Regions from separate parts of the Streptomyces sp. SP17BM10 genome, predicted to be linked through region 1. Evidence: riboswitches for the same ligand, from Rfam matches in the RefSeq annotation. Region 1 holds a riboswitch; the other holds the start of a gene.
What was found. A riboswitch is a leader RNA that binds a small molecule or an ion and turns the genes downstream of it on or off. The one in region 1 is predicted to bind glycine.
Positions count from the first base shown of each region.

Region 2: another riboswitch for glycine. It lies ahead of gcvT (glycine cleavage system aminomethyltransferase GcvT); the one in region 1 lies ahead of gcvP (aminomethyl-transferring glycine dehydrogenase).

Region 1 covers NZ_JAQYXB010000409.1:12,932-18,410, reverse strand. Annotated here, with positions in the region: gene PUR71_RS03430 (DUF5999 family protein) at 1-75, shown strand, start outside; gene gcvP (aminomethyl-transferring glycine dehydrogenase) at 188-3,088, opposite strand; glycine riboswitch at 3,329-3,432, opposite strand; gene PUR71_RS03420 (PRC and DUF2382 domain-containing protein) at 3,585-4,691, shown strand; gene PUR71_RS03415 (MFS transporter) at 4,892-5,479, shown strand, end outside.
Region 2 covers NZ_JAQYXB010000577.1:44,114-49,592, forward strand. Annotated here, with positions in the region: gene PUR71_RS17290 (ABC transporter permease) at 1-626, opposite strand, end outside; gene PUR71_RS17295 (enhanced serine sensitivity protein SseB C-terminal domain-containing protein) at 1,084-2,016, opposite strand; gene PUR71_RS17300 (enhanced serine sensitivity protein SseB C-terminal domain-containing protein) at 2,133-2,927, opposite strand; glycine riboswitch at 3,193-3,298, shown strand; gene gcvT (glycine cleavage system aminomethyltransferase GcvT) at 3,530-4,651, shown strand; gene gcvH (glycine cleavage system protein GcvH) at 4,751-5,125, shown strand; gene glyA (serine hydroxymethyltransferase) at 5,222-5,479, shown strand, end outside.

The DNA.
Region 1 (5,479 bases):
TTCGAGGACACCGGAGAGCTGCTGCCCGACGGCCGGGTGATCGCGCCGCGCCGCCCGGTCGCCCACGCGGCCTGACCCGCGGCCCGACCAAACGCACGCATCGCGGGCGGGGCGGCCCACGAGAACGGGCAGGGCCCCGGCGGACGTCACCACCGGGGCCCTGCCACTCACGCCTGCCCGACCGGACTCAGACGCCGTACTCGTCCAGCGGGGGGCACGAGCAGACCAGGTTGCGGTCGCCGTACGCACCGTCGATGCGGCTGACCGGCGGCCAGTACTTGTCCGCCGGGTTCACGCCCGCCGGGAAGACGGCCTCCTGCCGCGAGTAGCCGTGCGCCCAGTCGCCGGCCAGCGTGGCGGCGGTGTGCGGGGCGTTGCACAGCGGGTTGTCGTCGGCCGCCCACTCACCCGATCCGACCTTGTCAATCTCGGCGCGGATCGCGATCATCGTGTCGCAGAACCGGTCGATCTCGTGCAGGTCCTCGGACTCGGTCGGCTCGATCATCAGCGTGCCGGCCACCGGGAACGACATCGTCGGCGCGTGGAAGCCGTAGTCGATCAGGCGCTTGGCGATGTCGTCCACCGTCACGCCCGTCTCCTTGGTGAGCGGCCGCAGGTCGATGATGCACTCGTGCGCGACCAGCCCGCCCGGACCGGTGTAGAGCACCGGGAAGTGCGGGGCCAGGCGCTTGGCGATGTAGTTGGCGTTCAGCACGGCGACCTGGGTCGCGCGCTTGAGGCCCTCGCCGCCCATCAGCCGGACGTACGCCCAGGAGATCGGCAGGATCGCGGCCGAGCCCCACGGCGCCGCCGAGATCGGGCCGACGCCGGTGGCCGGTCCGGCCTCCTCCTGCAGCGGGTGGTTCGGCAGGTACGGCGCCAGGTGGGCGCGCACCGCGACCGGGCCGACGCCCGGGCCGCCGCCGCCGTGCGGGATGCAGAAGGTCTTGTGCAGGTTCAGGTGCGAGACGTCCGCGCCGAACTTGCCCGGCTTGGCGAGGCCGACCAGGGCGTTCAGGTTGGCGCCGTCCACGTACACCTGGCCGCCGGCCTCGTGCACCAGGGCGCAGATCTGGGTGATCTCGGTCTCGTACACGCCGTGGGTGGACGGGTAGGTGACCATCAGCACCGACAGGCTGTCGCGGTGCTGCTCGATCTTGGCCTTCAGGTCCTCGACGTCCACGTCGCCGTCGACGAGGGTCTTCACCACGACGACCCGCATGCCGGCCATCACGGCGGAGGCCGCGTTGGTGCCGTGCGCGGAGGACGGGATCAGGCAGACGTCGCGCTGGGTGTCGCCGTTGGCGTGGTGGTAGGCGCGGACGGCCAGCAGACCGGCCAGCTCGCCCTGCGAACCGGCGTTCGGCTGGATCGAGACGGCGTCGTAGCCGGTCACCTCGACCAGCTGCCGCTCCAGCTCACGGATCAGGCTCAGGAAGCCCTGGGCCTGGTCGATCGGCGCGAACGGGTGCAGCTGGCCGAATTCGGGCCAGGTCACCGGCTCCATCTCGGTGGTCGCGTTGAGCTTCATGGTGCAGGAGCCCAGCGGGATCATGCCGCGGTCCAGCGCGTAGTCACGGTCCGACAGGCGGCGCAGGTAGCGCAGCATGGCGGTCTCCGAGCGGTGGCTGTGGAAGACCGGGTGGGTGAGGTACTCGTCCTCGCGCAGCAGCGCGGCGGGCAGCGCCTCGGCGGACTCGGCGATCTCGACGGCGGGCACGCCGAAGGCGGCCCAGACGCCGGCCAGGTGCTCGCGGGTGGTGGTCTCGTCGGTGGAGACCGAGATCCGGTCCTCGCCGTCCTGGAAGACGTTGATGCCGTTGGCGCGGGCGGCCGCGGCGACCTCGGCGGCGCGGCCCGGGACGACGGCGGTGACGGTGTCGAAGAACTCGCCGTGCAGCAGCTCGACGCCACCGGCCCGCAGGCCCTCGGCGAGGGCGGCGGCGTAGCGGTGGGTGCGGCGGGCGATGTCGGCCAGGCCGTCCGGGCCGTGGTAGACGGCGTACATCGACGCCATGACGGCGAGCAGCACCTGGGCGGTGCAGATGTTGCTGGTGGCCTTCTCCCGGCGGATGTGCTGCTCGCGGGTCTGCAGTGCCAGGCGGTAGGCGCGGTTGCCGTCCGAGTCGACGGACACGCCGACCAGGCGGCCGGGCAGCGAGCGGGCGAACTCGGCGCGCACCGACAGGTAGCCGGCGTGCGGGCCGCCGAAGCCCATCGGCACGCCGAAGCGCTGCGAGGTGCCGCAGGCGATGTCGGCGCCGAGCGAGCCGGGCGACTTGAGCAGGGTCAGCGCCAGCAGGTCGGCGGCGACCGCGACGATCGCGCCGAGGCCGTGGGCCTGCTCGATGACGGGGGTGAGGTCGCGCACGACACCGGTGGCGCCCGGGTACTGGAGCAGCACGCCGAAGACGCCGCGCTCGGCGACCTCGGCCGGGATGCCCGCGGACAGGTCCGCGACGACGACCTCGACGCCGGTCGGCACGGCCCGGGTGTTGATCACCGCGACGGTCTGCGGCAGGGTCTCGGCGTCGACGAGGAACACGCCGCCCTTGACCTTGGTGACGCGGCGGGCCAGCGCCATCGCCTCGGCGGCGGCGGTGCCCTCGTCGAGCAGTGAGGAGCCCGAGGTGGGCAGCCCGGTCAGGTCGGAGACCAGGGTCTGGAAGTTGAGCAGCGCCTCCAGGCGGCCCTGCGAGATCTCGGGCTGGTACGGCGTGTAGGCCGTGTACCAGGCCGGGTTCTCCAGGACGTTGCGCAGGATCACCGGCGGGGTGAAGGTGCCGTAGTAGCCCAGGCCGATCATCGGCTGGAGCACCTGGTTGCGGCCGGCCAGCTCGCGCAGCTCGGCGAGGACCTGGGCCTCGCTGCGGCCGGCGGGCAGGTCCAGGCCCGTGATGGAACGGATCGCCTCCGGCACGGCGGTGGCGGCGAGCTCGTCCAGCGAGCCGTAGCCGACCTGGGCCAGCATCTTCTCCTGCGCGGCGGCGTCGGGGCCGATGTGGCGGTTCTCGAAGGGGCTGGCCTGCTCGAGCTCGGTGAGGGTGACGGCGCCGCTCGGGCGTCCCGCGTTCGACTGGGCGTTCATGGTGGTCGAGGCCTCCTGGTCACGGACCGGCGGGGGTACGCACGCCGGTCGGCCTGCACCGCTGCGGACAGCGGACGGGCCTGCTGGCGGGCGGACCCGACAGGCCTCCCCCTCTGTCATCGGGACCTGAGAGCTTCGCCCGCGCGGCGCGCCGTGGGCGCTCCGCCGGCTTGCACCGTCGGTGAGGGTGGTGGCCGTCGGCTCCCTCGCCGGCGGTCCTGCCCTGCTTTCCAGAGTGACCTATCCCACACGGTACGGATGCCTGAGAGATTCCGGGGAGGAGTTGCTCCTTCGGCGCCCCGACCAGCGGTTTTCGCCTTCGGGGACTCTCCCGAGCGGGCTCGGCGGTCGCGGCCCAGGGTACCAGCGGGAGCCCGTTCGATCACGGGTGTGTCCGGTCACCCGGGGTCTACGCGCGTCCCCCGAACGGCCCACCCCGCAGCCCGTCCGGACGCACCCCGCTCGCGGCCGTCCGGTTGATGGCTTTTGGTGTGAAGTGGCGGACGGCACGGGTGCTCCGGCCGCCGTCCTGCGGGCGTTCCGCAGGCGCAGCGCACTGGAGGAAAGAGTGCAGACCGATATCGACCCCCGCGACCTCATCGGCCACAAGGCGGTCGACCGCAACGGAGACAAGATCGGCACGGTCGACGAGGTGTACCTGGACGACGCCACCGGCCAGCCCGAGTGGGCCGCCGTCCGCACCGGCATCTTCGGCCGGGACGCCTTCGTCCCGCTCACCACGAGCGAGTTCTCCGGCGACGAGCTCCGCGTGCCGTACGACAAGTCGCTGGTCAAGGAGTCGCCGGACTTCGGCGTCGGCCAGCACCTGTCGCCGGCCCAGGAGCTCCAGCTCTACCGCTACTACGGCCTCGACACCCCGGTGAACGGCCGGCCGGTGAACGGCGACGCGGCGGGGCCCCCGAAGCCCGACCTCGACTTCGGCACCACCGCCGCCGCCACCACGTCGACCGTCGCCCCCACGACCACCCTCACCACCGCTCCCACCACGACCGCCACGGAGGCCGACATGCGGACCCTCAGCACCCCCGCGCCGGCAGCCACCCCCATGGCGGCCGCGACCACGACCGCCCAACCCCCCACCGCCCAACCCCCCACCGCCCAGCCCCTCGTCCAGCCCAAGCCCCGGACCGCGCCGGCGACCGGGGCCCCGTCCGCCCCCAGCGGCCCGGTGGAGATCACGTGTCGCGAGGAGCGGCTGGACATCTCCACCGAGTGGCACGTGCTGGGCACGGCGAAGCTGCGCAAGTACGTGACGAGCGAGCAGGTCGAACGCCGGGTCCCGGTGGTCCGCGAACGCGTCCGGGTGGAGCGGATGCCGGTGGGCGACGCCGAACGGGCGGCCCTCACCGAGAAGGAGATCGCCGAGGCGGTGGAGGAGGTCACCCTGCGTGAGGAGCGCCCGGTGGTCCACAAGTACCTCGCCCCGATCGAGCGGGTCCGCCTCGTCGTCGAGCGCTACACCGCGGAAGAGGTCATCCACGACGAACTCCGCCGTGAGAACGTCGAGGTCCACGACGACACCCCCACCGCCCCCAACGGCACCCCCGCTCCGAACGGCACCTCCCTCCGCCCCCTCTCCTGAGCCCCACCCGGCAAAGGCTCCCGGCCCCCACCGGGAGCCTTTGCCATGTCCCCGCCCCCTCCCCCAGCCCGCGTCAGGCACCCCCACCCCCACCCGACCACCCCCCTTTGCCAAACCTTAACCACTCGATATTTGACACTCTGAAGTATCTCCCTGCATGGTTATTTCAGTTCATTCACTATGTACGGGAGGAAGCAACCGTGAGTGAGGCACCTCAGCCCACCACCGCGGCCGAGAAGCAGAGCAGCAGCCGGGTCCTGCCGGCCCTCATCCTGGCGATGCTGTCGTTCAGCGTGGTGCAGACCGCGGTCGTCCCGATCCTGCCCTCGCTGGCCAAGGAACTGGACGTCTCCGGCTCCAACATCACCTGGCTGATGACCGCCAACCTGCTGTCCGCCGCCGTGCTGACTCCCCTCCTGGGCCGCTTCGGCGACCTCCGGGGCCGCAAGCCGATGCTGCTGATCTCGCTGGCCGGTCTGGTCGCCGGTTCGGCCCTGGCCGTCAGCACCCACTCGTTCAGCCTGCTGATCGTCGCCCGCGTCCTCCAGGGCGCCGGCGGTGGCGTGATGCCGCTGGCGATCAGCATCGTCCGCGACGAGCTGCCCAAGCAGAAGGTGACCGGCGGCGTCGCCGCCATCAGCGCCTCGATGGGCGTCGGCTCCGGCCTCGGCCTGGTGGCCACCGGTCTCCTGCTGGAGCACTGGAACTACAAGTCGATCTTCTGGATGGGCCTGGTCTTCGGCCTGATCGCCGTCGCCCTGGTCGCCTTCCGCGTCCCGACCGACCCG
Region 2 (5,479 bases), on a different contig from region 1:
ATCCGGCCCATGTAGGGCCAGTTGAAGAAGCCGATCACGAAGATCAGCACCATGATGTGCAGCGGCAGGCCGTGCAGTCCGAACGCGCCGCCCTGCAGCGAGGTCGAGATCGCGATGGCGAAGAGCAGCAGCGGGAACGCGAGGAAGACGTCCATGACACGGCTGATCAGCGTGTCGACCCAGCCGCCGTAGTAGCCGGCCATGACGCCGAGCACGGTGCCGATGGTGTTGGACAGCAGCGTCGCACCGAAGGCGACCAGCAGCGAGACCCAGGACCCCTCGATGACGCGGGAGAGCAGGTCGCGGCCGGTGAGGGGGTCGATGCCGAGCGGGTGGTCCCAGCTCATGCCGCCCCAGTCCCCGAGCGGCAGGCCGCCGAGGTCGGCGTCCAGCAGGTCCTGGTTGAAGGCGTCCGGATCGAGGCCGAACAACCCCTCTATCGGCTTGGCCAGTACGGCGAGCACGATCAGCAGGATCACGACGACGCCGCCGACGACGGCCAGTTTGTCCCGTTTGAAGCGGGTCCAGGCGATCTGGCCGAGGGAGCGGCCCTCGATCTTCTTGGCCGGGCTCGCGGGGGCGGCTGCCTCCGGATCGTTCCCGGCGGTGGTGACGGATGCGGTCATGTCAGTAGGTCCCCTCGCCGACGGTGGCCGGCCCACGGGTGCCGGTCGCCGGCTTCGGCGGTGCGGCTATGCGGACGTGCGGAGGTGCTAAGGAGCGGGGTTTCGCGGCAGTGCGTCGTGCACAGGGCACTGCCACCACGCGGGATGGGCGTCGCGTGGCTGGAGCGGTCGGCGTGCGCGTTCACCTTTGTGGGGTTCCGAAGTTCGCGCGGTGCGTTGCGCAGAACTCTCTGCCATCCGAACTGGCTTGCGCCAGCCCTGCCAGGCGAGAGATGCCCAACTGTGATCTGCGTGCATGCACCTCCACGATCATTGGCATATCCCTCTTCACATGGCCGTGATAACCGTGTCAAGATGCCTGACACCCGCCGCCGCGAAGTCGTCCGGAAAACGCCGAAGCCGACCTGACGCAAAGTCAAGTCGGCTTCTCGAATCGGGTTTTGGCGGGTTTAGCGGTTCAGCGCCCCGGGTATCCGGGCCACGGCCGCTGGGGCGGCTGCGGCTGCCCGTGCCAGCCCGGCCCGGTCGGCCCGGTCGGCTGGGGGTAGTACGGCGGGGCCTGGTGGCCCGGCGGCGGCACCGGCGGGTAGGCGCCGGTCGGCCGGCCGAGCCCGGCCGCCTCGCGGTCGTAGAACGGCCGCGCCTTGGCCCGCATCCAGAGCGCCACCGGGTCGTACTCGTCGGCCATCGCCACCGTGGACACCGCCAGCCCCTCCGGGGCCACCGCGATCGCCCGCTGCATCAGCGCGCGCACCGCCTCCACGGCCGGCGGGGAGCTGTCGTACAGGTCCAGGCCGATGGCCAGGTACGGTTCGCCCACGGCCGGCTGCACCCAGGCCCGGCGCAGCGCCCGGACGGCCCGCACCTCGCGCGCCTGGTGCTCCAGCAGCGCGAAGAACTGCTGGGCGTTCACCTGCGGCTCGCCGAGCCGCAGCGGCCCGGCCGGCAGCCGGTCCAGGCCCGCCGCGATCCGCCGCAGGTCCGCCCACGGCACGCCGACCCCGCCGCCCGGGGCGTGCGGGTTCAGCCACAGCCCCCAGCGGGTGCGGTACAGCGACGCGGCGATCTCGCGCCCGGAGATGACCTCGTGGGCGCGCGCCCAGCCGGACGCGGCCAGTTGCTCGGGGGAGGTGACGGCCGGCGCGTAGCCGTGGCCGCTGATCTCCATGTTCCCGTACTGGGCCTCCGGGCTGCCCGGGGTGCCGTGCCACAGCAGCATCCAGACCTGGCCCTCGGCCAGGGCGCGGAGCAGTTGCTCGTACGCCTCGTAGCGCTCCGGCGCGACCTCGCGCAGCGCGCGCTCCAGCGCTCCCGGATCCGCGCCGGGGCGTCCGGCCGGTGCCTGGCCCCAGGGCCCCGGTGCACCACCGGACACCGCTCCCGCACTCATGCGCCCACCTCGCCGCGCCTCTTTCCTCACCTGCCGCCGGCCCGTCGGCCGTCTGCACGCACCCTATGGCGCGGCACCGGCCGACGCCACGGCGACGTGCCTACGAACGAACCCCGTCACACCCGCGCGTAGAACGGCAGCACCCGGGTGAGCAGCCACTCGACCACCGGATCGTCCGCGAGGTCGAGCAGCACGAGGTGGACGCCGCCGGGCAGCGGCGCGGTTCCCAGCGCGCGGCCGAGCGCCTCGTTCACCGCCGCCGGGTCGGCCGGGGCGGCCGGGTCCAGCTGCACGCCGATGAACATCACGGTCGGCTCGCCCTCGATGCTGGCGAGCGCGCGGCGCGCGGTCAACACTCCCGGCAGGGCGGCGAGTTCGGCGCGGCAGACGGCCAGGAAGTGCTCCGGGTCCTCCCCCGGCACGGGCTCGCGCAGCGCGACCCGGCCCCCGGTCGGGGCGGAGGGGTCCTCCCAGCGGTCCTCGCGCGGACCGCGGCGCAGCTCGGCCACGCCCTGCGGCGGCACCGGGATGCCCACCGCGGCCTCGGGGTTGACGGCGATCCCGACGCCCAGCGGCAGCCCGCGGGCGAACTCCCAGGCCGGGGCGATCGCGAAGGCCATCCCCGGCGCCTGCTGGAGGAACACCTCCTGCGAGGAGAAGACCGGGACGTACGGTTCGCCGCCCAGCTCGATCGTCGGCAGGTCCAGCGCCTGCCCCCGCGGGTCGCCCCCGGCGGGCAGCGGGATCCACACCTGGCTGCGGGCCAGCACCTCGACCACCCGCGGCGTCGCGCCCGGGTCGCCCAGCGCGGCGGTGAGCACCTGCTCCAGCTCGTTGGCCGGCCAGGTTCCGCCCGGCGGCGGCGTGTCCGGGCCGCCCCACCCCTGCTGCTGCTCCACCGGGTACCCCATGCGCCGCCGTACCGCCCTCTGCCCGTCGGCCGCCCACTGCTGCCGACGCGCAGCAGTCTAGGGTCTGCCGTCGATGGTCTGCCGGCGATGTCCCGTCGTCCGCCCGCACGGCAGGCGGGAGATCGGCGGCAGACCCCAGGGGCGCGCGTTCGCCTCCGCGTCCTGTGACCGGGTCCCCCCTCCCATCGGTGCCGCGGACGTGCCATGATGTGCGCGTCCGACGGCGTCGTGCGCAGTCGGCCCCTCCAACTCCATACCGGCCGCTCGAACCCGCGCGGGAGAGTCCGGAGTGCCCCGTCTGGCGGCACGGCCGGCGCCGAAGGAGCAAGTCCTCCCCGGAATCTCTCAGGCCCCCCTACCGCGCGGGTTAGGCACATCTGGAAAGCGGCGCACGGCCTGTCGTGCGCCCACCCACGGTGCAAGCCGCCATTCTGTCCGGAAAGCTGGAAACAGCGACGGGCCGCTGCGCGGTGAAGCTCTCAGGTTCGACGACAGATGGGGAGACCCACGCCGCCGCATGCCCGCGCGCAGGAGTCGGTCCCCGAGCGGGTCCGGTCCGGCGCGTGCACCCCTGAGTGCCCAGACCGAGGAGTTCCCAGGCCATGTCGTCCCTCCGCCTCACCGCGCTCGACGCGCTGCACCGCGCCCTCGGCGCGACCATGACCGACTTCGCCGGCTGGGACATGCCGCTGCGTTACGGCAGCGAACGCGAGGAGCACCTCGCCGTCCGCACCAAGGCCGGTCTGTTCGACCTGTCCCACATGGGCGAGATCACCGTGACCGGCCCGCAGGCCGGCGAGATGCTGGACCACGCGCTGGTCGGCTTCGTCTCCGCCCTCGGCGTGCTGCGCGCCCGCTACACCATGATCTGCGCCGAGGACGGCGGCATCCTGGACGACCTGATCGTCTACCGCCTGCGCGAGGACGCCTTCCTCGTCGTCGCCAACGCCTCCAACGCCCAGCTGGTGCTGGACGAGCTGATCGCCCGCGCCAAGGGCTTCGACGCCGTCGTCACCGACGACCGCGACACCTACGCGCTGATCGCCGTCCAGGGCCCGGAGTCCACCGCGATCCTCGCGAAGACCACCGACGCCGACCTGCCCGGCCTGAAGTACTACGCGATCCTCCCGGCCCGGGTGGCCGACCGGGACGTCCTGCTCGCCCGCACCGGCTACACCGGCGAGGACGGTTTCGAGATCTTCTGCGCCCCGGCCGACGCCGAGCCGGTCTGGCAGGCGCTGACCGCCGCCGGCGAGGGCCACGGCCTGGTGCCGTGCGGCCTGTCCTGCCGCGACACCCTGCGCCTGGAGGCGGGCATGCCGCTGTACGGGCACGAGCTCTCCACCGACCTGACCCCGTTCGACGCCGGCCTCGGCCGGGTCGTCCGCTTCGACAAGACCACCAACGACGGCGCCTTCATCGGCCGCAGGGCCCTGGAGCAGGCCGCCGCCGCGGCCGAGGCCAACCCGCCGCGCGTCCTGGTCGGCCTGGTCTCCGAGGGCAAGCGCGTGCCGCGCGCCGAGTACACCGTCGTCTCCGCCGACGGCGCCCCGATCGGCCGGATCACCTCGGGCGCGCCGTCCCCGACGCTGGGCAAGCCGATCGCGATGGCCTACGTCGACGCGGCCCACGCCGCCCCCGGCAGCGCCGTCGCGGTGGACGTGCGCGGCAAGCACGAGCCGGTCGAGGTCGTCGCCCTGCCGTTCTACAAGCGCGCCCGCTGAGGATCTTCCCGGGCCCTCGGTCACCACTGAACCGCGACGAAGCCGTCCGCGCGGCGGCCCGCTTCGTCGTACCCGCTTCCCATCCTGGAGAATGACGCCATGAGCAACCCCCAGCACCTGCAGTACACCAAGGAGCACGAGTGGCTGACGGCCGCCGAGGACGGTGTCTCGACGGTCGGCATCACCAAGCACGCCGCGGACGCGCTCGGTGACATCGTCTACGTGCAGCTGCCCGAGGTCGGCGACGAGGTGACCGCGGGCGAGACCTGCGGCGAGCTGGAGTCCACCAAGTCGGTCAGCGACCTGTACTCCCCCGTGACCGGCGAGGTCGTCGAGGTCAACCAGGACGTCCTGGACGACAACGCCCTGGTCAACAACGCCCCGTTCGAGGGCGGCTGGCTGTTCAAGGTCAAGGTGGAGTCCACCGACGAGCTGCTCAGCGCCGACGAGTACACCGCCTTCATCGGCGGCTGACCGGCCCGTGACGGGTGGGGGCCGCAGCGCGGCGGCCCCCCTCCCGCCCCCGCTCCGCCCCGCCGTCCCTCCTCTTCGCCCCGGGAAGACCACACCATGACGGTTCTCAACCAGTCCCTGCACTCCCTCGACCCGGAGATCGCCGCCGCGGTCGACGCCGAGCTGCACCGCCAGCAGAACACCCTGGAAATGATCGCCTCCGAGAACTTCGCCCCGGTGGCGGTCATGGAGGCCCAGGGCTCGGTGCTCACCAACAAGTACGCCGAGGGCTACCCCGGCCGCCGCTACTACGGCGGCTGCGAGCACGTCGACGTCGTCGAGCAGATCGCGATCGACCGCGTCAAGGCCCTGTTC